3 regions of the Vreelandella sp. 162(4c) genome follow, and region 2 is predicted to be linked to each of the others. Evidence: predicted binding sites of a transcription regulator. Region 2 holds the regulator's gene; each other region holds the start of a gene.
The links. Region 2 encodes FNR, which switches genes on or off when oxygen is low (the NO sensors DNR and NnrR bind a similar motif). Its sites were predicted from a motif close to TTGATNTANATCAA; they were not measured.
Positions count from the first base shown of each region.

Region 1: the regulator FNR is predicted to act here: its motif matches at 3,140-3,153, upstream of dsrO (sulfate reduction electron transfer complex DsrMKJOP subunit DsrO).
Region 3: the regulator FNR is predicted to act here: its motif matches at 6,634-6,647, upstream of AC4EYZ_RS04155 (DUF2933 domain-containing protein).

Region 1 is NZ_CM176981.1:167,442-177,588, forward strand. It holds gene AC4EYZ_RS00765 (molybdopterin dinucleotide binding domain-containing protein) at 1-1,074, opposite strand, end outside; gene nrfD (NrfD/PsrC family molybdoenzyme membrane anchor subunit) at 1,067-2,296, opposite strand; gene dsrO (sulfate reduction electron transfer complex DsrMKJOP subunit DsrO) at 2,280-3,056, opposite strand; partial or broken gene AC4EYZ_RS00780 (IS5 family transposase) at 3,349-4,100, opposite strand; gene AC4EYZ_RS00785 (YgaP family membrane protein) at 4,202-4,276, opposite strand; gene AC4EYZ_RS00790 (MBL fold metallo-hydrolase) at 4,485-5,399, shown strand; gene AC4EYZ_RS00795 (protein tyrosine phosphatase family protein) at 5,420-5,866, shown strand; gene AC4EYZ_RS00800 (SulP family inorganic anion transporter) at 5,874-7,640, shown strand; gene AC4EYZ_RS00805 (YeeE/YedE family protein) at 7,646-8,107, shown strand; gene AC4EYZ_RS00810 (DUF6691 family protein) at 8,104-8,517, shown strand; gene AC4EYZ_RS00815 (DUF2892 domain-containing protein) at 8,655-9,116, shown strand; gene AC4EYZ_RS00820 (hypothetical protein) at 9,957-10,147, opposite strand, start outside.
Region 2 is NZ_CM176981.1:3,867,999-3,878,145, reverse strand. It holds gene ccoG (cytochrome c oxidase accessory protein CcoG) at 1-1,164, shown strand, start outside; gene AC4EYZ_RS17730 (FixH family protein) at 1,171-1,704, shown strand; gene AC4EYZ_RS17725 (heavy metal translocating P-type ATPase) at 1,701-4,160, shown strand; gene ccoS (cbb3-type cytochrome oxidase assembly protein CcoS) at 4,157-4,402, shown strand; gene AC4EYZ_RS17715 (sulfite exporter TauE/SafE family protein) at 4,399-5,091, shown strand; gene hemN (oxygen-independent coproporphyrinogen III oxidase) at 5,170-6,603, shown strand; gene fnr (fumarate/nitrate reduction transcriptional regulator Fnr) at 6,688-7,434, shown strand; gene ttcA (tRNA 2-thiocytidine(32) synthetase TtcA) at 7,427-8,347, opposite strand; gene AC4EYZ_RS17695 (3'-5' exonuclease family protein) at 8,610-9,263, opposite strand; gene AC4EYZ_RS17690 (DUF294 nucleotidyltransferase-like domain-containing protein) at 9,269-10,147, opposite strand, start outside.
Region 3 is NZ_CM176981.1:922,581-932,727, forward strand. It holds gene AC4EYZ_RS04105 (protein-disulfide reductase DsbD N-terminal domain-containing protein) at 1-187, shown strand, start outside; partial or broken gene AC4EYZ_RS04110 (sulfite exporter TauE/SafE family protein) at 188-923, shown strand; gene AC4EYZ_RS04115 (MerR family transcriptional regulator) at 920-1,345, opposite strand; gene AC4EYZ_RS04120 (hypothetical protein) at 1,591-1,827, shown strand; gene AC4EYZ_RS04125 (DUF411 domain-containing protein) at 1,928-2,368, shown strand; gene AC4EYZ_RS04130 (TlpA family protein disulfide reductase) at 2,383-2,931, shown strand; gene AC4EYZ_RS04135 (hypothetical protein) at 2,944-3,327, shown strand; gene AC4EYZ_RS04140 (cytochrome c biogenesis CcdA family protein) at 3,343-4,086, shown strand; gene AC4EYZ_RS04145 (WD40/YVTN/BNR-like repeat-containing protein) at 4,110-4,976, shown strand; gene AC4EYZ_RS04150 (c-type cytochrome) at 5,029-5,439, shown strand; gene AC4EYZ_RS04155 (DUF2933 domain-containing protein) at 6,810-6,986, shown strand; gene AC4EYZ_RS04160 (hypothetical protein) at 7,027-7,371, shown strand; gene AC4EYZ_RS04165 (APC family permease) at 7,592-8,929, shown strand; gene AC4EYZ_RS04170 (hypothetical protein) at 8,957-9,415, shown strand; gene AC4EYZ_RS04175 (heavy metal translocating P-type ATPase) at 9,408-10,147, shown strand, end outside.

The DNA.
Region 1 (10,147 bases), 1.8 Mb from region 2:
AGCGCTGTCTGTCCCAGGACGAATAGGCACCCAGCGGTTGTTGTCGGCTGCGTGGGAGGTGGCGGCATTGAGCGCTGGGTCGACCACCACGTACTCCAACGTACCGGCTGCACGGGCTTGGGCAATCAAGCGGCCTTGGCGTTTAAACGGGTTGCCCGCTTGGCTGGGCGCACAGCCGATATACATGATGAAGCGTGCGTTTTGGATATCTGGCTTAACGTGGGCGTTGGTGACAATATTGTTCATCACCGCGCCAGATCCCATGCGGAAAGCCAAACCACAGTAAGCGCCATGGTGACCATAATTGCGGGTAGCAAAGGCATTGAGGGTAAAGCGCTTGAGTAGGTCTGAACGCCCGTAGTCAGTGGCTTCCATCACCATTAATTGGTTGGCCTTGGGGCCATATTCAGGGTTGTCAGGGTCAATCAGGGTGTCGTGATCGCGAATATCGCGCAGTCCATCAACGTGGCCTTCGTTAAACAGGTCGCCGCCTTCGCAGATTTCTTCAATTAGCTGCTCAAAGGAGATTTTCTGCCATTGACGGCTACCACGTTCACCTACTCGTTTCAGGCAGTTGTCGACTCGGAAAGGGTTGGTAATTTGGCTCATCATGGCGTTGCCACGGGCGCAGGCGGTGGAGCGGTTTATCTGACCCTGTTCACCATAGGCGCTAACACTACGCAGTGCATCCGCCACCGGTGTACGCATAGGTAAATGGTCGTCGGCGGACAGCGGGTGGTAGGGATTGCCTGATACCCGCAGTACTTCGCCAAGGGTGTCATCGACCCTCACTCTCACGCCGCATCGGGTAGTACAGCCGTAACAAATAGTGAAGGCGACTCGCTGGCCGGGGGTTAAGGTGAGTTCGCCAGTGTCTAAATCGACGCGGTATTCTGGGGTCAGCGAGTTGCCATGAATATTGTGCCTGGGTTTTTCACCCGCGCTACCGGTAATGCCCTTGGCCATTTTTGCCAGTGGGTCGGCATAGCCCACGGCAAAGGTGGCTGCACCACCAGCGGCGGCAGCGCCTTTTAGAAAACGGCGGCGTGACGGGTCTTGAGCAGACTTAGACATGACTAGACGCTCCTTTTTTAGCGGTGAGAGGATGAGTAGAAGCATCTTGGGCAGCGTGGGTTGGCATTGCTATAAGGCCGCCTTGTTGGGCCTGTCGCCAGGGAATAAACAGTTCAATCAGGAGAATAACGGCGAGCCAGAGACCGAAGGTGCCAACAATGCCTAAAATGCCGGAAGAGCCGGCGGGAATACCATAGTGGTGAAATCCGGCACTATTGCGCGCCACATGCTGAACATCCATCAGTACCACCCAGCGAAACATCCAGCCCATGTGTATGGCGACGAGGCCTAGCAACCATGCCCAGGCAAACAGTGCTGGCTGGCTAGAGGTTGGAGCGCCGCTCGGCCCGGGCTGGCGCAGGGTAGGGCGAGTCAATAAAAACAACACGGCGGCAAACAGCGCGATGCCGGTAATGCCTCCCCAGAGGGCAGTGTTGCGCCACGAGGCGCTATGGCGCACGGATTCCAGCGCGGTGGCGACTGAGCCTACGTGGGCATTTACGCCATCTAAAAACCAGCTAAGCGCGATCAATCCTGCTAGCGCACAGGCCACTAGCAGCACATACAGCATCTGTCGTATAGCGGTTTGCGAACAAAGCCCACTAACCCTGTTCAGCACTAACACCAGACCGGAGGCGGCGATAAATCCGGTGGTCGCCAGCATGGGCGGTAGCCACACGGTGTTCCAAAGCGGACGGGCCTTTACGATTGCTAGTTCCGCACCGGTGTAAAGCATAATGCCGCTGGAAAGTCCCAGCGCAGCCAGACCTACCACCGCGACCATTGCTCGTGGCGTTGTGCCTCTGCCCAGTGAAAGCCAGGTGGCTAGCATGCCACCGAGTCCTGGAGTGCCGCACTGTGCCTGCAGCGCGGGCCGCCATGCCAACCAAGCAAGGCCAAGCACGCTAACCAAATAAAGCGGCAGAACAACGCTGCCAATCGACATCCACGAGTGGCTATTGGCGTAAGCGTAGAAGTGCCAGAACCGCAGTGGCTGGTGCAAATCCGCGAGTAACGCAACGGGCGCCACTAGCGTAGTGCTAACGCAAGCGATTAGCGCCAGACGTGCGGTAGGCAGCCAGGTTTTTTTACCGAATACCAGTGCTGGGGCGGCTAGCCATAGGCTGGCGTAGGAAACCGCAATCATAAAAAAGTACTGAACCGCCCACGGGTACCAGGCGATGTCATAGCGCGGTGCCAGTAGCTCAATGGTGGAATTCATAGCCCATCTCCTGACCGTGGGGGTCGAGTACTTCGAGCGCAACGGGCTCGGCCTTAGGACGCGTGGTGAAGCGCTCATCCATGCCTAGGTAGAACACCTGAGGAAGGGTGTTTTTTTCTGGTTGTAGCACCATCAATGCATCGCGATGTTCATGAATCATGCGGCTGATTTGGCTTTGAGGATCGCGCATATCTCCAATCACGCGGGCACCGCCTACGCAGCTCTCAACGCAAGCGGGCAATAGTCCGGCTTCTAGACGATGGGCACAGAAGGTGCACTTGTCGGCGGTTTGAGTGCGTTGGTTAATAAAGCGAGCATCGTAGGGGCAAGCATTGACGCAATAGGCACACCCTACGCAGCGGTCGCTATCGACCACCACAATGCCATCCTGCTGCTGGTAAGTGGCTTCTACAGGGCAGACCGGGACGCAGGGTGGGTTTTCACAGTGGTTACACAGCCGGGGCAGCATAAAGGTGGCTAATTCGCCGCTTTCCTGATGCTGTACTTCATACTGGGAGACCGTGGTGCGAAACTGTCCCAGCGGTGCAGCGTTTTCGATATGACACGACACCGTACAGGCTTGGCAGCCGATGCACTGGCGTAAGTCGATAAGCATACCGTAGCGTTTAGTTGGGTCGCCTTCGCGGCGGGCAGGTTGCTGATTAATGCCAGCTTGGGCAAGGCTTGAAAACGGCATCAGCGCAGCGCCTGCACTTAAGCGTGCCATTTGACCCAAGAGCGAGCGACGTATTGCGTCCATAGCGCCTCCTTGGCGAATTAAACGGCATTCGCAGGGCGAATGTCGGAATACCCTTAGATTACGCCTTTGCTCAAGGTAGAAAGTTGATACGTGTCAATGTGTTATGATATATCGCTTAATGCTCTCTTAATGTTAAATGACTAAGTAGCTGTTCTGTATATGGAATTTCATCTAGCATTAAGTAATTAGCTTGTTACATGGGAATTTTTTAGCGCGCATATGTAAAAAAGCGCTTGCCCCAATAAACATGGCAAGCGCTTTTTCTATGGTTTTGTTTGCTTAGGGCGTGTCCTCATTTCATTTTCAACCAAATGAAGGTGCACGCCAGGTAAACCATGGATTTGAAATTTCGTGCCAGTTTCTCAAAGCGAGTGGCAATGCTGCGAAAGTGTTTCAGCCGAGCAAAGAGGTTTTCTACCAAATGGCGATGCCTGTAGAGAAAGGCGTCAAACTCCGGATTTGGCGTCTTGTTGTTTGATCTTTTGGGGATGATCGGGTTGATGCCCCCTGCCCTGGCATGGTCACGGATGCCCTCTGAATCATAGCCCTTGTCAGCAATGAAGTGGTCGGCTTGATCGACCTTCTTTATGAGGTGCTCTGCAACCGTGGCGTCGTGGACGTTACCCCCAGTGACTTCAAAATCGACCGGATTTCCATGCGCATCGGCGAGCATATGAAGTTTGGTGGTAGCTCCTCCTCGTGATTTTCCAATGGCCCGCTCTTCTCCATGCCGAGCTCCACTCGCATGCTGGTGAGCGCGGAGGTAACTTCCGTCGGCGAATACCCACTCCGCATCAATTTCGCCTCGTAGCTCAAAAAAAATTGCTCCCACAGTCCTTTGGTGGCCCAGCGGTTGAAGCGATTATAGGCCGTTTTCCAGGGGCAAAACTCACTTGGAACATCGCGCTAGGGAGCGCCGGTTCGGAGTTTCCAGAGTATTGCTTCCATCACATTTCGATCATTGGGCCAGCGGTGGCAACCCTTTGCTTTCATGGTGACTTGAAGCTGTTCCCAAATGTCATCGGTCAAAACATATCGTGTCATGGCTGTACTCCCCTTCTGTTAAGAAGAGTCGCATAACCCCACAGAAAATCAATGAGGGACAGCCTTTCTTTCAAAATGAGGACACGCCCTAATAGGCACTATTAAATTTTACATGTATTAATGCCTATTAATTTATAAGCTGGGCAGAAGTTAAATAGCCCGGTGGCTAGCGGCAATCATCTCCAGTAGCGACTCAGTGAAAAGCTTCTTTAATCTTGTCTTCGCGACTTCGAGTTCGTTGAGTCGCTTGGAATCTGGCTAGCTCAACCCAATCAGAGGGGGAGATGTCACTTTTACTTGATGTTTGTATAAACATGTTTCATTGTTTTCTTGTTATTCCAATATGGTCTAGGCTTGTAACTAAAATGGAGAATGAGGAAGAATATGCGTAATTTCCGACACTCACCAGGCAGGCCGGACGTGGCCGGCTTTTACGATCAAAGAACCTCAAGCGTTCAATATATTATCAGTGACCCTGCGACACGGCGCTGTGCCATCCTTGACCCTGTCCTGGACTTTGATGAGAAGTCAGGGACCACTGCAACCCACCATGCTGATGAGTTACTAGATTACGTCGCACGGGAGGGGCTCATCGTTGACTGGATACTCGATACGCATCCACACGCCGACCATTTTTCGGCAGCACAGTATCTTAAGGAAAAGACAGGGGCACCAACGGCTATAGGAGCTTACGTTACGCAAGTGCAAGCGCTATGGAAGGATATATACAACTGGCCCGACTTTCCGGATGACGGCCGACAGTGGGACCACCTTTTTGTAGAGGGCGATACTTTCCACGTGGGCGAGATAGAAGGCCGGATTATGTTCTCGCCCGGCCATACCAAGGCGTCGATCACCTACGTCATCGGCGATGCGGCGTTCGTGCACGACACGCTGTTTCAGCCGGATGGTGGTACGGCCCGTGCCGATTTCCCTGGGGGCAATGCTCACAAACTGTGGGATTCCATTCAGGCCATCCTGGCACTGCCGGACGACACTCGGCTCTTTACCGGTCACGACTACATGCCCGGCGATCGCGAGCCAGAGTGGGAAAGCACGGTGAGTGTCCAGCGCGAAACCAATATTCATCTCCAAGACAGCCCGACAGCGGAAAGCTTCATCGCTTTGCGTAACGAACGTGACGCCAAGCTGCCCATGCCGAAACTGATCCTGCACGCTTTGCAAGTCAATATCCGGGGCGGCGACCTGCCAGAGCCAGAGGATAATGGTCGTCGTTACCTGAAGATTCCCCTCGATGCTCTACCGGGGGCCGCCTGGGATGATGAGGCGCGTTCCTAAAGCGACCAAGGAGGTAACCTATGGATATCAAACCACTCGATGATCGCCTTTACGTGGCAGCACAACCTCGCCTCGACGAACTTGAACAGCTTGCCGAACAAGGGTTCCGCACCATTATCTCCAATCGCCCGCGCGGGGAAAGTGATGACCAGCCGGATCCCGATGCCCTCAAGGCTAAGGCCAAATCACTGGGCATGGCCTGGCATGAAGTTCCCGTAAAGCCTGGGGAATACGCAAAGGCGGACATCGATGCCTATTCAGATGTGCTGCATTCTGCAAAGGCCCCCGTGCTCGGCTTCTGCCGAACGGGAAAACGCGTGGCCCATTTGTGGGCATTATCACTCGCCCCGCAGCGTCCGGTATCCGAGCTGATCGAATCAGCCAATGCGGCTGGCTATGACTTGGAGCCCTTGCGCGACAGGCTTGAACAACAAGCCCATCAGGCAAAGGGTGATTCTGGGTCGTGAGCGTGCTATGGCCAGCCTGAAGCATTATCTACCTATACTCCAGTGGCTGCCCGGCTATGGACGCGATACGTTGGCCAGCGACCTGTTGGCAGCGGTAATCGTGACCGTCATGCTGATCCCGCAGTCGCTGGCATACGCCATGCTGGCGGGCCTTCCCCCCGAGGTGGGGCTTTATGCAAGCATCGCTCCGCTGTTCGTTTATGCGATTTTCGGGACCAGCCGCACCCTTGCGGTAGGGCCAGTGGCAGTGGTCTCGCTGATGACAGCGGTGGCCATCGGTCGCGTCGCCCCGCAAGGGTCGCCGGAATACTTGGGCGCTGCACTGGTACTGGCACTGATGTCTGGTTTGCTTCTCATCCTCATGGGGGTGGCGCGACTGGGCTTCTTGGCCAATTTCCTCAGTCATCCCGTGATCTCCGGATTCATCACCGCCTCGGGGCTGCTCATCGCGATCGGTCAGGCCCGACACCTGCTGGGGGTGGAAGCCTCGGGTCACAACATGATCGAATTACTGGGCGACCTGTGGGTAAACGTGGGCAGCCTCCATGGGATTACTCTTGCCATCGGTTTAGGTGTGCTGGTCTTTCTTTATGCTGCCCGGCGTTGGTTGAAGCCAGGGCTCCTGTCGCTAGGCCTGCCGTCACGCTCAGCGGATATGCTGTCCAAGGCAGCACCGATTCTTGCCGTGGCGCTGACCACCCTAGCGAGCTGGGCCTGGCAGCTCGACCAGCACGGCGTAGCCGTCGTGGGAGAAGTACCGGCCGGCCTACCTCCGCTTACCTTACCAGGTTTGGACCTTGGGCTATGGCGTGAACTGTTAGTAGCTGCCTTGCTGATAAGCGTGGTCGGTTTCGTAGAGTCAGTATCGGTAGGTCAGTCCTTGGCCGCCAAGCGTCGGCAACGCATCGAGCCAAACCAGGAACTGATCGGTCTTGGCACTTCGAATATCGCGGCTTCCTTCTCTGGCGGCATGCCGGTGACGGGTGGCTTTGCCCGTTCGGTGGTCAATTTCGATGCCGGCGCTCAGACTCCGGCGGCAGGTGCGTTCACGGCCATAGGCATCACACTGGCCGCGTTGCTGCTGACACCGTTGATCGCCTATCTCCCCATCGTCACGCTCGCCGCAACCATTATCGTCGCCGTCCTGTCATTGGTGGATTTGGGCGCGGTGCAAAAAAACTGGGTCTACTCCCGCAGTGATGGCGTAGCCATGTTGGTAACCATCATCGCCACCCTGGGCCATGGGGTGGAAAGCGGCATCCTGGCCGGCGTAGGGCTATCGCTCGCCTTGCATCTCTACCGTACCAGCCGTCCCCATAGCGCCGTGGTCGGCCGAGTGCCGGGCAGCGAGCATTTCCGAAATGTCCTGCGTCACGACGTTGAGACCGATAAGCGTCTGGTCATACTCCGCATCGACGAAAGCCTTTATTTCGCCAATGCCCGTTACCTTGAGGATACCGTGATGGCCTTGATTTCCCGTGACTTCGAATTGCAGCATATCGTGCTGGCGTGTCAGGCAGTTAATACCATCGACGCCTCGGCCTTGGAGAGCCTAGAGGAGATCAACGCTCGGTTGAAGGATGCCGACATGGCGCTGCATCTGGCCGAGGTCAAGGGGCCGGTTATGGACAAGCTTCGTGGCTCCGATTTCATGAAAGCGCTCGGCGGCGAGGTCTTCCTCAGTACCTACGATGCTTGGCGCAGCCTGCATCAAGAGAAAACGTCGTTGGCTCAGGCAACCAACACCCAACAGGTTCACCAAACTAAGGAGTAAACGAAGTGGATTGGACTTCAAATCTGCAAGGATTGGCCGGCGGTATACTCATCGGCATTTCCGCTACCTGGTTGATGGCCACGCTAGGACGTATCACCGGTATCAGCGGCATCGCCGGCACGCTGGTGACGACGCCTCCAAAGGGCCACAGCGCTTGGCGGGCCGCGTTCTTGGTTGGCCTGGTCACCGGGCCTGTTGTGCTCGTTCTGGCGGGAGGTGGTCTGGGAAACGTGGTGGGACAGCCCAATGAGGTTATTGGTGATCCCGCCGGTGGCGTGATGCTGATGTTGATTGCGGGGCTGTTGGTGGGTGTCGGGACAGGGCTCGGCAGCGGCTGTACCAGTGGTCATGGGGTATGTGGCCTGTCACGTCTATCGCCGCGTTCGATGGCGGCTACCGTCACGTTTTTGCTGAGTGCCATGGCAACCGTCTATATCACCCGACATGTGATAGGAGGTGGGGCATGAGAACCTTAATGGCTTACGCCGCAGGGCTCTTGTTCGGACTCGGCCTCGCCATTTCAGGCATGACCGATCCGGCGCGTGTTCTCAGCTTTCTGGATATCGCCGACGAATGGGATCCTACCTTGGCCTTTGTACTGGGCGGGGCCGTCATCACTACCTTCATCGGCTACCGGTTGGTGTTGCGTCGGAGCAGCCCTTTTTTTGGTGATAAATTTCAACTACCAACCAAGCGTGAACTCGATAGCCGTTTGCTCGGTGGGGCGGCGCTCTTTGGCATTGGTTGGGGGCTTTCGGGCTACTGTCCAGGTCCTGCCATCGCCTCGGTCGTCGGACTGAGCACGCCTCTCGTCGCGATGCTTGTGGCAATGATTGGCGGGTGGTGGTTAGCAAAGCGGTTCTCAGGCAGCCGCTGACCAGCGCTTGAGCTTAAACCACCGCTTGCTAAGAGTGAATTATAGAACTAAAAGTGTAGATCTAGATTAGCGTTAAGATTGCTAGCTCTTGGTTAAAGATATCTTTGGACATATTAACTTAAGGATAAGGAGGTCACATGCTGCCTTCAACGACTTCACGCGTTGAGCAGAATACTGCCGAAAGCATCAACCAGCATATCCGGCGGCGCACCGAAGACAACATTGCGTACTTCGCCCAATATCCTCATGAAATTGAGCACCGTCTGCATGAGCTCGACCATGAGTGGGATATTGAACGCACTCTGGAAGCGAACGCGGCTACCCTGAGCTTGGCTGGAGTGGCCCTTGGGGCGTTAGTCGATAAGCGATGGTTCCTGTTGCCTGCGGCGGTAACCGGCTTTCTGCTGCAACACGCATTGCAAGGATGGTGTCCACCCATTGTTATCTTCCGTAAACGTGACGTACGCACTTCAAAAGAAATTGACCAAGAACGCTATGCGCTTAAAGCCTTACGTGGAGATTTTTCCCAATTAGAAAGCGTTTCGCCGGCAAGCCCGCATGACCGCATGCATGAAGTGCTGGACAGAGTAGAACGTTAAGAGCGCTCCCGCTTATCCAAGCGAATGCTCGTCAGGCCAAGCAAGTCCGACCCTTAGCGGCAGGACCAAAATGTACATGCCAAATCACCGCTCTGCTCTCCTTTATTAAGAGAGCAGAGCTTATTTCTGCACGCTACACCTCCCCCCAGTGTCTTTCAGTCCGCTGAGTAATGTACTTACCCTGCTCAAGGTTTATGTTTACGTGCTAAAACAGCTGTTCCTGGCACAACTAGAAAGTGGAATACTGCGCAATCATGCCAAACAACGTAGCGCTGTTTGGGCAGAGTTGTATGAGTGGTAATATCCACGAACAATTATTCCACAGTGTTTGAGACTGTCTCGAAACGTTGCTTGGTTGCTTGGATTGCTTCGTTTGAAATACCTAGAACACTAAAATTCTGATAGCCAAGTTTGAGAAGATCATCGGCTAACGCAAATTAACCGCCGCCCACGTCGATAAATAGCCGCACTGTGATCTGGTGCAGCTTGTTGAACGAAATGCAATGACTGTGCAAGGTGTGAACAATGCCAGCTGACTTTTCAACGCCCTCTCAAGATTCATAGTGTCGTATGCTTAACAGGTATAAGACTGCCAACTCATTTATTGAGTTGACCCGCTGGCACGTTCATTTGGGTTATACCGCATTTCATTCACGATCTATACCCTTGAAATCACGTGAAACTAAATACAGCTCGGCAGCAAAGCATCAATATCGTACCGGCTGCATAACACTGTCGAACCAACATGCCTAATTGGCCGCAACTTCCGCTTTGGGTCGAAATCTGCCTTAAGCAGCTCTCTATACCAGTCCAAAAGCGTGGCGAAACTGCATAGCACGCTTAGGCGTCTCTATCACCAAAATAATCATCCGTCGCCACGAGCCCCAGGCGGTCATCTGTATTGAAGGCTTGATCTCTGTCACTATCTTCGCTGAACAAATTTTGTACGCGGCGTTCTTGTTTGAAGTAAGCCAACGTGCTGAAAAAACAGCTTTCGCAAAGGTGAACTTCATAGCGCTCGCCGTCGTGTT
Region 2 (10,147 bases):
GAGTTCATCCTGCTGTCATGGCTGCTGATTATCTGCGCCTTTGGGCTATTTTTTATTACCGTTTTTGCGGGTCGGGTCTGGTGTGGCTACACCTGTCCGCAAAGCGTTTGGACATTTCTATTCATTTGGCTTGAACACCGTATCGAGGGCTCGCGCAATCGGCGCATCAAACTCGATAACCAACCGATGACCGCCGACAAAACTTGGCGCAAGGGGGCTAAACACACGGCCTGGCTGCTCATTGCCCTCGCCACCGGCATTACCTTTGTGGGTTACTTCACGCCGATTCGTGATTTAGTGACAGAGCTCCCCACCCTTGAAGCTCACGGCTGGTCCTACTTCTGGGTTGGTTTTTTCCTGGTATTTACTTACCTCAACGCGGGCTGGCTGCGCGAACAGGTGTGCATCTACATGTGCCCCTATGCGCGTTTCCAATCGGTCATGTTTGACCGCGACACATTGATCGTCTCCTACGATGAATCACGTGGCGAACCCCGTGGTCATCGCAAAAAAAACCTAAGCCATTTAGAAGCCCGCGAGGCAGGCTATGGCGACTGTATCGATTGTGACCTTTGCGTGCAGGTCTGTCCTACCGGCATCGATATCCGCGATGGACTGCAGTACGAGTGTATTACCTGCGCCGCCTGTATCGATGCCTGCGATAGCGTGATGGATAAAATGGGCTACCCGCGGGGCTTGGTGCGCTACACCACCGAAAATGCCCTGGAGGGCAAAAAGAGCCATATCATGCGCCCACGCCTGCTCGGTTATTTCGCCGCCCTGGTGCTGATGGTGGGCACCTTTGCCTGGGCCATTAACGACCGTATGCCGCTCAATTTTGATGCTGAGCGCGAGCGCACCCAGCTCTACCAAATGACCCGCGACGGTCAGATTAGCAATGTATTTAGCCTGACCATTCGCAACCTGGATGATCAAGACCACACCTACCAGCTAAGCGTTGCTGGATTGCCCAGCCTCACTCTAGACAGCAGTACTATTAGCGTACCCGCGGGGGAGTCGCGCTTCGAAGCCGTCACCGTGACCGCCGATCCCGACGATTTACAGCAACCCAGCCACCCCATTGTATTCACGCTGCAGGCTCAACAGGATGCGGATATTCGTATCGAGCGCGAAACCAGCTTCCTGGGCAATATTAGGAGATAAGCAACTATGTCATCCCTACCCTCTGGCGATAAGGTAACGCCTTGGTATAAGCAGTTTTGGCCGTGGTTTTTAATCGGCATTCTGCTCTCATCCATTATGTTTAGTATTACCTTTGCCGTTATGTCGGTTAAAAGCTTCGATGGCATGGTTGTTCAGGAGGATTATTACAAGCATGGCAAAGCCATCAATATGGTGCTTGCCAAGCAAGACCGTGCCAGAGAGTTAAACCTAAGCGCAGATTTACGCCTTGATCCGCTTACCAGCGATATTGTGATTGATTTAAGCGGCGATGCGCGTCCCGACAAACTCTATTTGGATTTTATCTTCCCTACCGAAGATGATCGTGATCAATCCTTCGTACTTGAGCATGTCCGTGACGGCCGCTATATCACACAAGGCCCTGACAACCTGCGTTACCGCTGGTATCTGCAGATTCAGCCCGCGCTGGAAAATGCCGATTGGCGCCTTACCGGTGAAGCCACATTCCCCGATGAAGACAGCGTCACACTACTGCCGGGAGGACGCAAAGCAAGCGAATGAGCAACGCCGCGCCCTGCTATCACTGTGGTAACCCGGTGCCTGCTGGGGCTCCCTGGTCGATTACCCTTGATGATCATGCCCATCCGCTCTGCTGCCCTGGCTGCGAAGCGGTGGCCCATGCCATCGTGGATGGGGGCCTTGAAAGCTACTACCGCTACCGTACCGAACTGCCCGAACGCCCTGATGAACATCAGGCTGCCAAAGCCGATACCTGGTCGGTGTTTGACGACCCCGGACTTCAGGCACAGTTTGTTCACCCCGACGGCGATGAGGGCAACGTCAAAGCGACCCTCGCCATCGAAGGCATTACCTGTGCTGCCTGCGCCTGGCTGATCGAGCACCGCCTGAATGCCTTAACGGGAATTGCCACCAGCGCAGTGAACTTAACTCACCACCGCCTGCGGGTGAGCTGGGATCCTCAGCAGCTGAAGCTTTCGCAACTGCTGGCCGAACTGGCCGCGATTGGCTACGAGGCCCAGCCCTACGAGCCAGACCAGGCCCAGGCGCGCCTGCAGCATGAAGAGCGCATGAACGTACGTCGGCTGATTATTGCCGCCGTCGGCATGATGCAGGTGATGATGTTCTCGATCCCGATCTATGTCTCCGGCCCCGGTGAAATCAGCGACGACTTCTACGCACTGTTCCACTGGCTCTCCTTTGCCCTGGCCACGCCAGTGGTGTTTTTCTCCGCCCAGCCGTTTTTCCGCAACGCCCTGCGCGACCTGCGCACCGGCGTACTGGGCATGGATGTGCCGGTGTCACTGGCAATCGGCGGGGCGTATCTTGCCAGCAGCTATGCGGTGCTGCTTGACGTGGGCGAGGTCTATTTTGACTCGGTGACCATGTTCACCTTCTTTTTGCTGTTTGGCCGCTACGTGGAGAGTCGCGCCAGGCGCCGCAGCGGGCATAGCGGCAATGCGCTGAGCGGCGTGCTGCCGATTTCGGCCACACGGCTGGAAAGTGACGGCAGCGAGCGCATTCTGCCCGCCAGCGAACTCACTCCCGGCGATCGCGTATTGATCAAGCCCGGCCATGGCGTGCCTGCCGATGGCATCATCGAGGAGGGTGAATCGAGCCTGGACGAATCAATGCTGACCGGCGAATACCTACCAGTAACCCGCCGAGTGGGCGACCGCATTACCGGCGGTAGCCAAAACATGGAAAACCCGCTGGTGATAAGGGTTACCCACGCAGGGCGCGATGCCCGTGTAGCGGGTATCGTCGATCTTACCGACCGTGCCTTTGCCAGCCGCCCGCGGCTAGCCCAGATGGCTGCGCGTATGGCGCACCTATTCGTGCTGCGCCTGCTAGTAGTCACAGCCTGCGTGACTATCGCCTGGTGGTTTATCGACCCCTCGAGGATGCTCTGGGTGCTACTTTCGGTGCTGGTGGTGACCTGCCCCTGCGCGCTGGCGCTGGCCACTCCCGCGGCACTGGCAGCTGGTCATGGCCAACTGCGAAAGCGCGGCGTCTTGATCACCCGCGCCGATGCCATGGAGACGCTCTCTAACGTTACCCGGGTGATTTTTGATAAAACCGGCACCCTGACCCGTGGCGAAATGCACCTTACCCAAACCCAGCCCTTTGGTGAATTAACCGCCGAGCATGCACGGGCCATTGCCGCCGCCCTTGAAGCCCACTCGGAACACCCTATCGCCCGCGCCTTTCGGCCGTTCCGAGAGGCTACCCTGCAAGCCAAAGATATTCACAGCCACACCGGGCAAGGGCTCGAAGGGAGCCTAAATGGCGCTCGTTGGCGGTTGGGCAAGCCCGAATTTGCAATGGATAGCGCCTTGGATGACGTCATAACGGCGCCTGCCAAAGGCCAATGGCTGCTGCTTAGTGAAAACGGTGCACCCCGCGCCTGGTTTGGCCTGCACGATGGCGTTCGCGACGACGCTGCCGCCACGATCAAAGCCCTCCAGGCTCTGGGCTTAAGCGTGGAGCTGCTATCTGGTGACACCGAGGATGCAGTGGAAAGCCTGGCCGATCAGCTCAATATTGCCATCTGGCATGCGGGCACCAGCCCAGAAGGCAAGCTGGCCCGGATGAAAGAGCTTCAAGCCGCAGGCGAAACCGTGGCGATGATTGGTGACGGCATTAACGACGTGCCGGTGTTAGCCGGTGCCGATGTGGCGATTGCCATGAATGGCGCAACGGATCTAGCCCGCACCCGCGCCGACGCAGTGCTGCTCAGCCCACGTCTGATGCGGATTTTTGAGGCCATCGAGATTTCCCGCGCCACCCGGCGTATCATGCGCCAGAACATGATTTGGTCAGTGTGCTACAACTTTTCGGCGCTGCCGCTGGCGGCAATGGGTCTGGTGCCGCCCTGGCTAGCCGCAATTGGAATGTCGCTTAGCTCGCTAGTAGTGGTGGGTAATGCCCTGCGACTGTCGCGCTGGCGACCTCAGCCCGCGCCAACGCTCGACACTTCAACACCGGTGGCCGCATGACGATTCTTTATCTGCTGATCCCGCTTTCCCTGATTTTGCTGGGCCTCGCCGTCTGGGCGTTTTTCTGGGCGGTGAAAAATGATCAGTTCGATGACCTAGAAGGCCCAGCGCACCGCATTCTATTTGATGAGGATGAAAACGACCTTAGCCCTGAGCAGCGCCGCCAGCATCAGCAGGCAAAGCAAAAATCTTCCGAACCATCAGCGGCAGACACACCCGACGACCAAGAGTCTCGGCCATGAATCCAACGGGGCTTGATCTGCCGCCGCTAATGGCGGCGTTTGTGTTTGGCTTGATGGGCGGCGCCCACTGCATTGGTATGTGTGGCGGCATTATGAGCGCGCTCACCTTTGCAGTCCCCCCCAGCATGCGTCATCCGGCGCGCATGGGAGGCCTGCTGCTCAGCTACAACACAGGCCGCATTGTTAGCTATATGAGCGCAGGCGCGCTGGTGGCACTGCTAGGCACGCTGTTTTCCCTTTCTGCTACGGCACGCCTGCTACTCCAGGTATTTGCCGCACTGATGCTGATCTTAATGGCACTGTATATCGCCAACTGGTGGAAAGGGCTGCTCAAAGTGGAGGCCGTTGGCCGGCGACTATGGCGCCTTATCGAACCCGTGGGGCGTCGCTTGATGCCCGTAGTGCATATTCCCCAAGCCTTCGCCCTGGGAGCGCTCTGGGGCTGGCTCCCCTGCGGGTTGGTCTACTCCATGTTGGCCTGGAGCTTAGCGATTGCCGACCCGCTTCAGGGCGCTCTACTCATGGGCGCCTTTGGGCTTGGCACCCTACCTGCGCTGCTTGCCACTGGCCTGGCTGCCCGCCAGCTCAGCCATTTGATACGTCACCCCGCGACCCGCAGCGTGGCAGCGCTGACAATTATCGCTTTTGCACTGTGGCAACTGTGGACGCTTTCGGTACACAACCTCTAATAGCATGACGTGGCTCAACATTTACCTCCTAACCACGGGTTAGGCTAGCGGCATTTCCTAACGTCGGAGCGCCCCTTCATGCCCGTTCATACCCCTGCTGCCTTGCCTCTTGCACCCGCTGCTGCCGCAGCCCCTATGCAGCCGGTGTGGGACGAAGCGTTACTGCGTCGCTACGACACCAACGGCCCACGCTACACCTCCTACCCCACGGCGCTGTCGTTTCACGACCAATTTACCCCTGGCGACCTGACCCAGGCATTGGAGCGTAGCAATGCCAGTAAGCGTCCGCTCTCTCTGTACGTTCATGTGCCCTTCTGCCGCAAGATCTGCTTCTACTGCGCGTGTAATAAAATCGCTACCAAAAACACTGCCCTTGCCGAGCCCTATATAGCCCGGCTTGACCGTGAAATGGTGCTGACCGCACGCCACTTGGATACATCACGACCGGTGGAGCAGTTGCATTGGGGCGGCGGCACGCCGACATTTCTCAGTTTGAACCAGATGGGCGACCTGATTGATCGACTGGATGCACGTTTTGGTCTTTCATCGTCTGCTGATCGCGATTACGCAATTGAAATAGATCCTCGCGAAGCGGATGTGTTTACGCTGCGCCATCTCGAATCCCTCGGCTTTAATCGCATCAGCCTGGGCGTGCAGGATTTAAGCCCGCTGGTGCAGAAAGCGATTAACCGTATTCAGCCTCGGGTACTTACCGAAACGCTGATGGAGGAGGCGCATCGCCTGGGCTTTCGCTCGCTCAATCTCGACCTAATTTATGGCTTGCCATTTCAGACTGAAAAGAGCTTTGCCAACACCCTACGCCAGGTGATCGAGCTCAACCCGGCGCGCCTTTCTGTGTTTAATTACGCGCATATGCCCGAGCGTTTTGCCCCGCAGCGGCGCATTAATGTCGATGACTTGCCAGGCGGAGAAGAGAAGCTAGCGATTCTGCGCACCACCATCGAAATGCTCACCGCAGCTGGCTATGTGCATATCGGTATGGATCACTTTGCCCGCCCTGACGATAGCCTGGCTATTGCCCAGCGCGAAGGCTCGCTGCAGCGCAACTTCCAGGGCTACTCCAGCCATGCTCAGTGCGACTTAATCGGGCTTGGCGTATCGGCGATTTCCCGTATTGATGACGTCTATGCGCAGAATCCTAGCGATCTGGCCCGCTACGAAGCGGCGCTGGATCAGGGGCAGCTTGCCACCGTGCGTGGCATACGCTTAAGTGATGACGACCTGATCCGCCGGGATGTGATTGAGCGGCTGATGTGCGATATGGGCATTGATCTGACCGCCGTTAGCCAGCGCTGGAACATTGATGCCCCCCGCTACTTTGCGCCTGCGCTTGAGCGCCTGCAAAGCGCCGAGCAAGATGGCCTGCTGGCACGCAGCGGCGACCAGCTTAACGCAACGCCAATGGGTCGACTGCTGATTCGCCATATAGCAATGGCGTTTGATACCCATCTTTCCGGGCAAACGGGACAACAGTATTCTAAGATTGTTTAATCACCTTATTGCAGGCATGCTAAAGCGACTATAATAAGTAAGGATTTTCTAATTGATAAGCGGGACCCTCTCAAGGAGCAAAGCATGTTGGAACCCATGAGCCGTCGGCGCTCGCTACTCCATGAAGCTCGCTGCCAAACCTGCAGTTTGAGCTCACTGTGCCTGCCACTTGCCCTTGAGCTGGACGACGTGGGGCAGTTTGACGCCATTATTCGTCGTCGCGCGCCGCTGAAAAAAGGCGAACCGCTGTTTCGTCAGGGCGACACCTTTACCAGCGTTTACGCAGTCCGTTCGGGCAGTTTGAAACAGATCACCGCCGAAGGTAACGGCAGCGAGCAGTTGACCAATTTCTACCTGCCCAGTGAATTGGTGGGGTTGGATGGCATTGACGAAGAGCATTACCCCGGTAGCGTTATCGCCCTGGAAACGACCACCGTCTGCGAGATTCCTTTTGACCGCCTGGACTTACTCTCGGAGGAGCTACCCGAACTGCGTGGCCAGCTTTATCGTAGCATGAGCAAAGAGTTGCGCGATGACCGGCGTATGATGCGGCTACTTTCGCGTAAAACCGCCGATCAGCGGCTGGCAAGTTTTTTGATTACCCTCTCGGATCGTTTTCGTCGCCGGGGCTACTCGCCTTACAGCTTTCGCCTCTCAATGCCCAGGGCTGATATCGGCAACTACCTGGGCTTAGCGGTGGAAACGGTCAGCCGCATACTAAGCCGCTTTCAGCAGCAGAGTGTGGTGGCGGTCTCCGGGCGAGAGGTCAACATTCTCGATATGCCGCGCTTGATTACCCTCGCCGAAGAGGAAGAGCAAACAGTTAGCTGACGTTAAAGGCTTGGATACGCCCCGCCAGTAGCTCTGCTTGCTTGGCCTCAAGGCCTTCAAAATCGAACAGGCTGCGGTCGGCCAACTGGGAAGGGGCAATGTTGGTGACAGCCTTGAACATGCTCTCCAGGCGGCCAGGAAACTTTTTGTCCCACTCGGCGAGCATCTCTTTGACCACCTGACGCTGCATATTAGGCTGTGAACCGCACAGGTTGCAGGGAATAATCGGAAACGCCATCAGCCGCGAAAACTCGGCGATATCAGCCTCTTTGCAGTAGGCCAACGGCCGAATAACGATATTCTTCCCATCATCGGATAGCAGCTTTGGCGGCATCGCTTTCAGGTTGCCGCCAAAGAACATATTGAGAAACAGTGTTTCGAGAATATCTTCCCGGTGATGGCCCAGGGCTATCTTATTGGCGCCAATCTCTTCGGCAAAGCCATACAACGAGCCGCGCCGCAGCCGTGAACAAAGCGCGCAGGTGGTTTTACCTTCCGGGGTTTTCTCTTTTACCACCGAGTAAGTATCGCGCTCGACAATGTGGTACTCCACGCCCTGCTTATCCAGATACGCAGGCAATACGTGCTCGGGAAAACCCGGCTGTTTTTGATCCAGATTGACCGCTACCAGCGAAAAATTGACCGGCGCATTGCGCTGCAAATTGCGCAAAATCTCCAGCATCGTGTAGCTGTCCTTTCCACCGGAGAGGCAGACCATTACGCGATCACCTTCATTGATCATTTGGTAATCAATGATCGCATTGCCCACTTCTCGGCGCAGACGCTTTTGCAGCTTGTTAAATTCACGCTTCTGCTTCGCATCAGCCAGCTCAGGCTGGTCGTGCTCAGCGTCAGCTGGGGTGGCTCCAACCGTATCAAGGTGAGCAGGATCAAAGTGATCAAGAGTTTGCATGGTATAAGCACTGCCGAGGGTAGAAGGCGTGAGAGAAAAAAGTAATAACTATTCTAACAACACTCACCGCCTGACCCAACTAATCAGACGTAGCCACACAAGATATCGCAATTGGAAGTGACTATTTTGACCGCTGCACCATACCTCGGTGCGAGGGCAGCTTGGAGCGAGGGTCTTTTGTCATGGATGACAAAAGTAGCGCCCAGGGAAGGGTTCACAGCGCCCTCGCGGAAAGCTGTCCTCGCCACAACGAAAGAGACTACTATGCCACCTGCGCCATAATACGCTGCAAGCGCATATACAGCAGTGCGCTGGCGGTGGCCTCTCCAAGCACACTCTGCATGCCCATGACGGGTACTTGCCAGCATGCCAACGCCTGGGCGAAGCTGCTGGGCGCTTCGACCTCCGGGTGCAAACGGCGCAGTTGGCGCTGATGCAGTTTTGCCACATCGACCTGGGCGTTGGGCAGGGCAAAATTCAGCCGCTTACTGAGTAGTGCATTCAATGCTCCAATGCGCTTCTCTAACTGCCAGCCAACGATGGGCCGATTGCCGATAAATTCTACTAGCGCGCTCAAGTTATCACTGTTTGGTGGCAGTATCTCCCCCGCCTCGCACAGCAAGTGATGACGGCGCAGCGTTGCGCTCGCGGGCTGCTTCGCGCTGCCAAGGGTGATCACAAAAGCGCGGCTGGTATGCACCTGCTGATGGCTTAGCACCACTGCCGCCACGCTGATCACAGGTGATGATTGCGTGGGCGTTGCGGTGCAGGCGAGCGCCACCAGCTCTTCGCCCATATAGGGCTGAAACAGCCAGGCATAGGGGGAGTCTGCACAACGACGCCGGTCACTTTCACGCCTTAACAAGGTGCGCAGCGAGCCGCTAAATAGCGTCACATGTCGATCTAACAGCCGCATTCCGCTCACGAATACTCCAAATGGTAACGGTGGGAAAGCCGCTGCTTAAAGTCTTTGACAATATGCATCGCTTCGCGCAGTAGGTCGCGCTCCAGGGAAGAGAGGTTCTGCACCACGACACGGTTAGCGCGTCTGCTGCTTTGGGCGTTAGTTTCTTTCGCATCCGCAGAAGTTTCCAGCGTACTTAGCTGCTGCTTGAGGCACAGCTCAGAAAAGAGCGCCAACGCTTCGCCCAGGTCATCGGAAAAACGGCGATCCAACCGACCGTCAGTAACCAGGGCATCCAAGCGATCAAACGTCGAGGTGGCTTTGATGCGCCGCTCAAGCGCCATGGTGCGGACACCGTGCACGATAGGGAAAATACCGCCTTTCTTGATATCGATACCGTGCTGAGGCTTTTTCAGCGAACCAAACAGCGTCAGCGGCGTCGAAAAGCGCAGCGCCGTGCGGGCAAAATAGGAAAGCAGCAGCTCATCGCCCGAGCAGCGTTCAAACAGCTCATCGCGCACGCTCTCAAGCAAGCTCGGGTTGCCCGCCACGCCATGAGCATCGAGCATAATGGCCAGCTTCATCAGGCTATCGCCATCACGCTCCCTGGCCCACTTGGCAATATTACCTTTCCATTGGGATACCGTGGCCACCCACTCGGGGTTAGACACCATAATGTTGCCGGGGCACGGCGGGTAACCAAGCTGAATCAGGGTATCGGTGAGCGTTTGCATATGGCTGGCAAGATCAGGCCACTGGGTTTCATCGGCAAGAATCAAGCCGTTATCCTGATCCGTTTTTAGAATCTGCTCACCGCGCCCTTCGCTGCCCATCACCATCATGCAGCTCTGCTCGTGATAGCGCTTATCGACAGTGAACTCCCAGGCCTTGCTAAT
Region 3 (10,147 bases), 2.5 Mb from region 2:
CATCGAGGCGAGCGACACCGTTACCGGGCCGCTGGCCATCATGGTGACCTTTCAGGGCTGTTCCGACCAAGGACTCTGCTATCCACCCGAACAGGTCGAACTCGTATCACCGTACGGTTCGCCTCCGGCGGCCTTCACCATCAGCCCCTCCCGTGATACGGCGGGTAGCTCCAAAGGTGCCCCTTAAATGAATCCCGCCGACATGAGCCTGCCGCCGCTGGCGGCGGCCTTCGTCTTCGGCTTGCTGGGAGGCGCGCACTGTATCGGCATGTGTGGCGGCATCATGAGTGCCCTGACCTTTGCTGTGCCCCCCAGCATGCGACAGCCGAGGCGTTTAGCAGGTCTGTTGCTCGGCTATAATTTAGGTCGTATCAGCAGCTACATGATCGCTGGTGCCTTGGTGGCCCTGCTCGGTTCCGTGCTCAACCATGCACTGGACAGCTTCGCCCTGGTGTTGCGTATCCTGGCGGCGGTCATGTTGATACTAATGGCACTGTATATCGCCAACTGGTGGAAGGGCTTGCTACGTATCGAGGCACTGGGGCGCGTCCTGTGGCGCCGCATCGAACCAATAGGCCGTCGCTTGATGCCTGTTGTAAAAGTACCCCAAGCATTCGCACTTGGCTCGCTATGGGGCTGGATGCCCTGTGGGCTAATCTATTCGATGCTGGCCTGGAGTCTTGCTGTAGCCGAGCCATTGCGTGCCGCCGCGATGATGGGGGCCCTTTGGGCTCGGCACCTTGCCTGCCGTCCTAGCGACCGGAGTGGCAGCGCGCCGTGTCTCAATATGGATACGTAGCCCCGCGACTCGTACGCTAGCAGCGCTGCTGATTATTACGTTTGCCGTCTGGCAACTCTGGCATCTGCAATCCATGATAGGGATGATGGATACGCACAGTGCCATGACTTCGCCGCATCACTAATGATTACTTCGCGAATCATTAGCCTCGAAAACTAATTTACCTGTCCCAAGCGATTCGATTAGTTCCTTCAGACTGAAGCTTTCAGTCATCTTGTCTTGGTTCATGTTATCTAACCATCGCTCTATCACCTGGAGTTCTTGGGTCCGCAAGTTCAGACGTCGCCTTTGAGTGGCGAGTGGTACTGGTTCATTAAACTCTACGGTGCCTTGATCCGCCCAAGATAATATTTGTTTGATCTCTGGAAGACTAACGCCCAGCGAACGCAGGCAGTCGATAAAACGTAGGCGCCCCAAGGACTCTATATCGTAGAGTTGATAACCGTTGCGCGGGTCGCGGTGCGGTTGCAACAACCCTTCCCTTGTATAGTGACGTACTGTTTCTGCCGTTACCCCTCCCGTCTGAGCCAGCTCGGAAACTCGCATTGGCTTACCCTCATTTGTTTACTCGTAGCCAGCTTACAACCGCCAGGCTGCCCAAAGGTCAAGTCTTCAATTGAGCGTTTATGGCAAACCTTTCGGTTGTACATCGAAATTTAAAATGAGGCCTTGACCTTAAAGTCTGCTTTAAGGATATCTTACAAAAGCACCTCTGCCACAAGGTAAAAACCGTAATCAAGTCCTACCACCAGCTCGTTTGGCAGAGTGATTCACACACGGAGGAGAGTGTCATGCGTAAACGTAATACTGCGATCCTGTTTACCGCCATTGTTGCTGCCAGTAGCTTCGGAGCTAGCTCGCTTCTTGCCCAAGAAGAGAATCAGCAGGAGCCGATGGAGGGCAATGACATGCATAGCAATATGATGCAAGAAGGTGGTATGCACGACATGATGGGCGATATGAAATCCGTGATGGAAAAATGTAACGCCATGATGGAAAACATGCAGCATGAGAACGACGACGCTTGAAACGACTCGGATGGGGTTGCTTGTACGCAAGCAACCTTTTTCTTATGCGGGCAGCGTCAATGAGACCTTCCGCCCTGTTAACTAACCGGACACTCAATATATGAAACATTGGCAAGCGTTAGCTGTTACGTCTTTGCTGGCTTTTCCCGTATCGGGATTGGCGGCTGATATATCAGCGACCCTCTACAAAAATCCCAATTGCGGGTGTTGTGCCGAATATGCCAAATATTTGGAACAAAACGGCTTCGACGTGGAGACGGTCGACACCCATGATCTAGTGGAAATGAAAGCCGAGTATAACGTCCCTGAAGAACTGCATGGCTGCCATACCACGGTCGTAGGAGACTATCTCTTCGAAGGGCATGTGCCTGTTGAGAGTGTGACCCAAGTGCTTGATGAAAAGCCCTCTATCATAGGGCTGAGTGTGCCGGGAATGCCGCTTGGCTCACCGGGCATGTCGGGAGAAAAACGCGGCCCGCTCGAGGTCTATGCCATAGCCTCGCAACCGACCGATAGCCCCGACATTTACGCGACTCACTAAGGGATAGTGTGGCGATGAAACTACCCATCCTGGCAGGATATCTCGTAGCCGTATTTCTGATGACTGCCACATCCCTTGCCATGGCCGCCCCGTCAGAAAGCTCAGGGCCACAAGGGTTTCTTCTCTGGGCCACCCCCAACGACGTATCGGAAATCAGTTTCGAGGATAGCGGCGGCACCCCTTTAACGTTGGCTGACTTTGAAGGAAAACTGATTTTACTCAACATCTGGGCAACATGGTGTGGGCCTTGTCGAGAGGAAATGCCCACTTTAGATGCCCTCCAGGCTGAGCTTGGCAGCGATAATTTTGAAGTGGTCGCCTTATCGATCGACCGTAAGGGGATCGAGATTGTTAATGAATTTTATCAAGAGATAGGCATTGAGCATCTGGCTCCCTATATAGATAAAACCGGGATGGCTAGTGCAGATCTTGGGGCTGTAGGTATTCCCACGACGCTGCTACTTGACCGCCAAGGCAAAGAAATTGGGCGCCTCGTGGGGGAAGCCGAGTGGAACACTCAAGACATGATCGACTTTCTTACCGAAATGATTGCAACCAGATAATGAGGTAGCACCATGAGTTGTTGTGACGACAAAACCCAACAGAGCAAACAAAAATCGGGGCTACAAGGCCTGTTGACAGGGCCTCGCGGCCTGATGTTGCTGGGTGGCGTGGCAGTGGCTGGCGGCCTTGCTTTTGGCTGGGATAACCTGGTCTTGCTCGGCATCGCGCCTATTCTATTGAGCCTATTGCCATGTCTCATTATGTGCGGATTAGGCCTATGCATAATGAAGTGCAAAGACAAAAAAGGTGAAGCGACCGAGCAAAGCGACGCTACCAATGTTCAGGCCCAGGTAGAAGACGCTTCAGAAGTGAATGCCGACACAGCGCCCACCACTCACCAAATAGTAGATCAAAGCGAGTCAATCAAGCAGTCCTCGTCAAAATTCCAAGCCTAGCATAGGTAAAGGATAATGCTTGAAGTAGCCAATATAGGACTTGCCACTGCCTTTCTGGCAGGCCTGATCTCGTTTATTTCGCCCTGTGTTTTGCCACTTGTGCCTGGCTATCTTTCATTCATGACCGGCCGCTCGCTCGGACAACTACAGGAAGCGGATAGACGAGAGCGTCTTCGGGTATTAACCCAGTCAATGTGGTTCGTGCTCGGTTTTTCAACCGTTTTTTTGATGCTGGGAGCCAGTGCCACAGCCATTGGTCGTCTGCTGTTGGTGTATCGCCAAGAAGCAAACCTAGTCGGTGGCCTTATCGTCATCCTGTTTGGTGCCTTCATGACCGGGCTCATGCCGTGGCGCTGGTTTCAGCAAGAATGGCGGTTTATGGGTCGACTGAAGGACGTCGGCGGAAGCCGCAGTGCGGCTTATCTGCTTGGTTTAGCGTTTGCATTTGGCTGGACCCCCTGCATTGGCCCGATTTTGGGTGCCATTCTTACCGTCAGCGCTTCCACGGCCAACGCCTGGAGCGGCATGGCGTTGCTCGGCGTTTATTCTTTGGGTCTGGGTGTGCCCTTCATGCTGAGTGCTATTTCGCTCGATCGCTTCATAAAGCACCAGAAATTCCTGCGTCGCTGGGGGCATTTCATACATATAGCGGCTGGGTTGATCATGATTCTGATGGGTAGCTTAATGATCACAGGCAAACTATCCGAGCTGTCATATTGGTTATTGCGTACTTTCCCTGCCCTAGGTGTTATCGGCTAATCGTTATTTAAGGAAATATTGAAATGCACATGATCGTGAGTCGTTTTTTACGTGTCTTCTTACTGACAGGCTTGGCCGCAGTCAGCTTTGGCAGCGCCATTACGGCCTTGGCAACTGAAGAAGGGTTGCTTGCACTGCAATATGACGTAACAGGCAAACGACTGTTTAAAATTGAGGCTAACCAACTATTCCAGCGTGCCGATGAAGGCATGACCTGGAATGCGATTCCCTTGCCCGAAGACGTGAATGAAGGCCAGTTGCGCGCGGTATCGGTCCCCTCCACTGATCCGCAAGCGCTCTATATCGCAGGCCCCTCAATCGGGGTGCAGCGTAGCACCGACAATGGAGAAACCTGGCAAGAGCTTAGCGCTAACCTACCTAGCCGAGAGGTTACTGCGCTAGCTGTACATCGCCGTCAGAACGAAACACTTTATGCGGTAATTGAAGAAGACGGCATCTACCAAAGCGAGGATGCTGGCACCACCTGGAAAAAAATGGACAGTGGTCCTTCACAAAAGATTAACCGACTCGTCCACTCTGACATGGAAGGCAGCATGCAGACCGGCTGGCTCTACGGGGTATCGGACGATGCGGTGCGTCTATCGATGGACTGCTTTTGCGGTTGGAGACCGACCGGAGCACTTGATGCTGGCAGCGTCTATGATGTGGCTTATAGCCTTGGCAACCCAAAGCGAGTCTATGTGGTTACACAGCAAGGACTATGGCGTAGTGAAACGGGTGGTCAAGAGTGGCAACAAGTAGCTGGTGACGGCACAGAGCTCGTTGCACTCACACTCTCCGCCAAAGACACTCTCTATGGTTTAAACCAGAAAGGGGAACTTCTACACAGTGAAGACGAAGGCCAATCCTGGACTTATCCCGATGCGTAAGCACTGTTTTTTCACTGCCTCATGGCTGACGCTAATGGTTGTGGGGCACGCCATGGCTGAGGACCGTCCTTTTTCAAGCGATACTCCTCAGCTGGAAGACGGAAAAAGAGTTTACCGACAATACTGTGCTAGTTGCCACGGTACACAAGGCGAAGGCATGCCCAACTGGGAAGAGCAAAATGCTCTAGGCGAGTTACCTGCTCCACCACATGGGCCAGAGGGCCATACCTGGAAACACTCTGATGCCATGCTCTACCGAATTATTGCCGAGGGTTGGCGCGACCCCTGGAATAAAACCGATAGGCTAACGATGCCAGCGTATCAGGAAGTTTTGGCTCCCAGCGAGATACGAGATGTGGTGAATTATCTCAAGATATTATGGACACAAGAGCAAAGGCGTCACCAAGCAGACGAAAGTATTGAGAACCCCTTTCCAATACAAACTGGAATACCCCCAGAGTAAATAATAGTGTCTATGCCCTATAACAAATTTTCTTAGTCACCTTATGGGTCACCACACTGTTAGCTACCGTCTCAACCGCCCACTTGTGTTATTAAGTAGAAAACAACCTCTTGGTCCTTTTAACTCCGACAAACCTGCTCCCGGCGAATGCTAGCCCTTACTTAGAAAACCAACTTCGCATTGTCAGCGAATAAATATACACTTTAGCGAATCTCAAATGTTTATGTTGAGACATGGAAGTTAACAAATTTCATATAAAATAAACTTATTACCTAACGACTGAGGCGCCTTCAGGCTTAGTAAGATTGACTGGCTCACTTCACAATAAAGTTTTCGTCGCGCCACATATTTGATCTGAAGGCTGTGGAAGGGAGTTAGATTATTATGTTAGGTAAGCAATATAGTGTTAATAAACAACTAAGAGGTTCATAACGGTGACAACGACCCACTCCAGCGCTCGCGCTTATGGTTGCAAACAGGAGAGTACATATGTCCGTTTGGCTTGTAGATCGTTGACCTGCTCGTGCACATGGGCCTTAGGTGAACGTAAACCTGCTGACTTCGCGATAAGAGATTGACGCGTTTACAGAGCAGGAACATGTCGATACGATTTCCCAGGGATATCTGGGCTATGAACGTATTGGCGGCTATGAAGAGCTTCATGAGCACCTGGGAGTTAGCGTTTCAGACCCTAATGCGACCACCTATCGCCCTGTGCTGGCAATTTTTGCCACTGCGTTACTCATCGATTTTTCTGCCAGTTGGGAGGTTCAGTGCATAATATTCACTGCACGCGTGCTAGAGTATGCCGTAGCCACAGCGATCATACCCCCGGGTCTGCAAAAGCTGCAGGGCGTAGCGAGCTTTAGCGCCATGTTTCTCAACTATGACCTGCACGCCCAGCGCCAAGTCCCCTTCAGTTACGTTTACCTTCACGCCTAGATACTTCCGAAGCTACTAATTGCTGGCCGATACGCTTATCTGGCTGGCTGCGCCACTGGCGCTATTCGTTGGCACCGTGTGACAGGTTCTGTCTTTAAAGCGATATACCTCGATAAACGTGAGCTCAAGTGCGCCTGTGTCGGCAACAGTAATACCCATTAAGCTTTGTATCGCTCACCGAAAACCTAATGATGATGGGAATGAGGCTATGGATACCGCTTGGGTAATTATCGCCTACTTTTTGCGAGGCGCTTGATCAGGATCATATTTCCCTCCGATGCTGTTCAGGTTGCGTTCAGACAAATCATCCATGCTGTTATTGGGGTTATTTATTTGATTTTTCCCAAACCAACGGCCTTAACTGCTGTTGGCTCTTTGGGCGAGTTACTGAGGTGATTATGAGTAACAGTACAAGTAGTCGTTTGCTGATGTTGTGGGTGCCACTTGCTGGGTTTGTCATTTGGGCGGGATACCTGATTGGAACCGAGCACCGTCTCCACCTATTTCAGTTCTTACCTTTCCTCTTTTTGGCAGCATGCCCACTGATGCATATTTTCATGCATAAACACCACGGCGGTCATAAGGACAAAATAGACAAGGACTGAACCACTCTATATATACATGTACGCGCCTGGGAGAAAGACCATGAAAACGACACAACAAGAGCACCGCTTGGGTGTTTCCAAAAACACACTGGTGACTCGGAATTTAAAAATCAAGCCTAGTAAATCCAAACGCATTGAAGAAGCGCTGTCAGATATCGACCGACTCTATGGAATGGATAAGGTGGTCTACAACGAGAAAAACCGAAATATCAGCCTTGCTTACGATGCGCTGAGGCTCTGCATCGATGACGTTGAAAAAATTCTCAAGCTCCATGACATACAGGTCAGCGCTGATCGGTGGAACCGCTTTAAGAAGGAGTATTACCGTTTCGTCGATCAGAACGTTAAAGACAACGCTAAACAGGAACCTTGGAGCTGTCATTAATAGTCATAACGGCTACATGACACAACCAGGAGCAAGACTAGCTAGTTTAGGGTAAGAGCTGCTTGCCTGTGGCCTCGCAAAATCAGACCTTCCGTTAGTCATTTGCCATGTGGCTGCACATAGGTTCTATATTTAATTTATATAGCATCAAAAAACACCGCACAGGAGTCCTCGGCAGTTATTGCTGCTGTGGTTGCCGTTAATACAAGGAGTCGCTTTCATGGTTGGGCAGGATAGAACGCCACAATATAAAGAAAACAGTCTTTCGTTGGTCGGTGCCGTTGCATTAGGCACCGGCGTGATGATTGGGGCCGGTATTTTTGCGCTAACCGGCCAAATGGCCGAAATGACTGGTCGGCTATTTCCTCTAGCCTTTCTGGCCGCTGCCGTCATTGTCTCTTTCAGCGCTTATTCTTACGTTAAAATGTCCAATACCTTCCCATCAGCAGGTGGGATTGGCATGTATTTACAGAAAGCGTATGGCCCGACGCTTCCCACCGCCTTTCATGCCCTCCTGATGTATTTTTCCATGGTGATCGCACAGAGTTTTTTGGCGAGAACGTTTGGTTCCTACACGCTTGAGTTGTTTGACCTGGGGGATCGTTCACTATTTGTGCCCCTACTCGGGGTTGGTTTACTGCTAATAGCCTTTTTGATCAATTTATCCGCCAACCGCTTGATCGAGACCGTCGCCTCGGTGCTCGGATTTATCAAAATAGGTGGCATTATAGTGTTTGGTATTGTCGGCGTGTTTATTGCCGACTCCATCGAAATGGGTGCTGGCAACGATGCACCTACGCCTACGATAACGGGCTTTTTAGGTGCTACGGCGCTCGGCATACTGGCATTTAAAGGCTTCACGACGATTACCAATAGTGGTTCGGAGCTTAAAGATCCTAAGCGGAATCTTGGCAAAGCTATCACGATCTCGATTGCGCTATGCGTGGTGATCTATGCCCTTGTCGGTTTTGCCGTTGCCAGCAACCTATCTTTGCCTGAAATTATCGAAACCCAAGACTACTCCCTGGCCGCCGCTGCCCGTCCCGCACTGGGTGAAGCGGCAGTTGCGTTTACCGTCATTCTCGCCATGTTGGCAACGGCGGGCGGTATCATCGCCAGCGTCTTTGCCGTTTCACGCATGCTCGCCATGCTGACAGAAATGAAGCTGGTTCCTCACCGCCATTTCCACATGCCCGGCAGTGTACAAAAGCATACACTGGTGTACACCATCGTATTTGGCTTAGTGCTCACCGCTTTTTTTGACCTGAGCCGCATCGCAGCATTAGGCATCATTTTCTACCTGATCATGGATATGGCCATCCACTGGGGTGTGCTTCGTCATCTCAAGGACAGAGTGGGGGCTAATCCTGTTATTCCTAGCATTGCCATACTACTAGATGCTGTCGTGTTAATCGGCTTTTTATGGGTAAAAGCCATCTCGGACCCCATGGTGCTCATCGTTGCTGGCGTAGTAATGGCTACTCTTTTACTCGGCGAATGGATTTTCCTATCCAAACGCGACGCTTCAAACGATAGCGAGCACTCTCACACTCATTAACGTTAATAGCGTTATAGGAGGTACCAAATGGACGTTAGAACCTTTGGTGAATTGATCGATTGGACCCGTCAGTTACACGAGCATCTTGCAGCTTGCCTTGCTCATTGCGCCGATATACACGAAGAAGAGCGCGCTCGCATGTTGCTCAATTACTTAGCTGCACAGGAAGCGGAAATGCAGCGCGTTGTGGCGCGCTTTGAACAGACTGCTGACGCGAAAGCATTAAAAACCTACGTTTATGACTATTTGGAGCATAAACCTATCCGTACGCATCGTACCTGCGATGCGCCCTATTCCACGCTAAGTGTTGACGACATTTGCCGAGAGGTTTTTGATTTCCATGAACAAACGATAAACCTTTATCGAACCCTCGTTGGCAAAGCGGAAATTCCTGAGGCTAAAGAGCTCTTAGATTCCCTTTTAGCACTTGAAGAGCACGAAGCCATGCGCCTTGTTCGCCAAACGGGGAGAATGAACGATGTCTGAAGACCATAACGAGACAAAGGTGAAAGACCCTGTTTGTGGCATGGACGTTGATCCCCATACCTCCCGCCACCGTGCCGATCACGCGGGTAAGACTTGGTACTTCTGCTCAGAAAAGTGTCAGGAAAAGTTTATTGCCAAGCCTGATGCGTATCTTGAGCCAAGCAAACAGTCACAAGCGTCAGTACCCTCGGGGTCTATTTATACTTGCCCGATGCACCCAGAAGTTCGACGAGAAGGCCCAGGCGACTGTCCAATCTGTGGCATGGCGCTGGAACCTGAGACCGTCTCTGCTGACACCGGCCCTTCGGACGAACTCAAGGACATGACCAGGCGTTTCTGGATCGGCCTAGTACTGACCCTCCCCGTGTTTGCCCTAGAAATGGGTGGCCACGTGTTTGGCCTTATGCATTTTATTTCCCAGCAAACCTCTAACTGGATTCAACTGCTGCTGGCAACGCCGGTAGTCGTCTGGGCAGGTTGGCCATTCTTTGTACGCGGATGGCGTTCGCTAGTGCATCGCAGCCTTAATATGTTCACGCTAATCGCGATCGGTACCGGCACCGCGTTGCTCTACAGTTTGCTGGCCACCCTCACACCGGGCATCTTTCCCGACGCCTTCCGTCAAGCCGATGGTTCGGTGGCCGTTTATTTCGAAGCAGCGGCAGTGATTGTCGTTTTAGTTTTACTGGGACAAGTATTAGAGCTACGCGCTCGTGAAAAAACCTCTGGCGC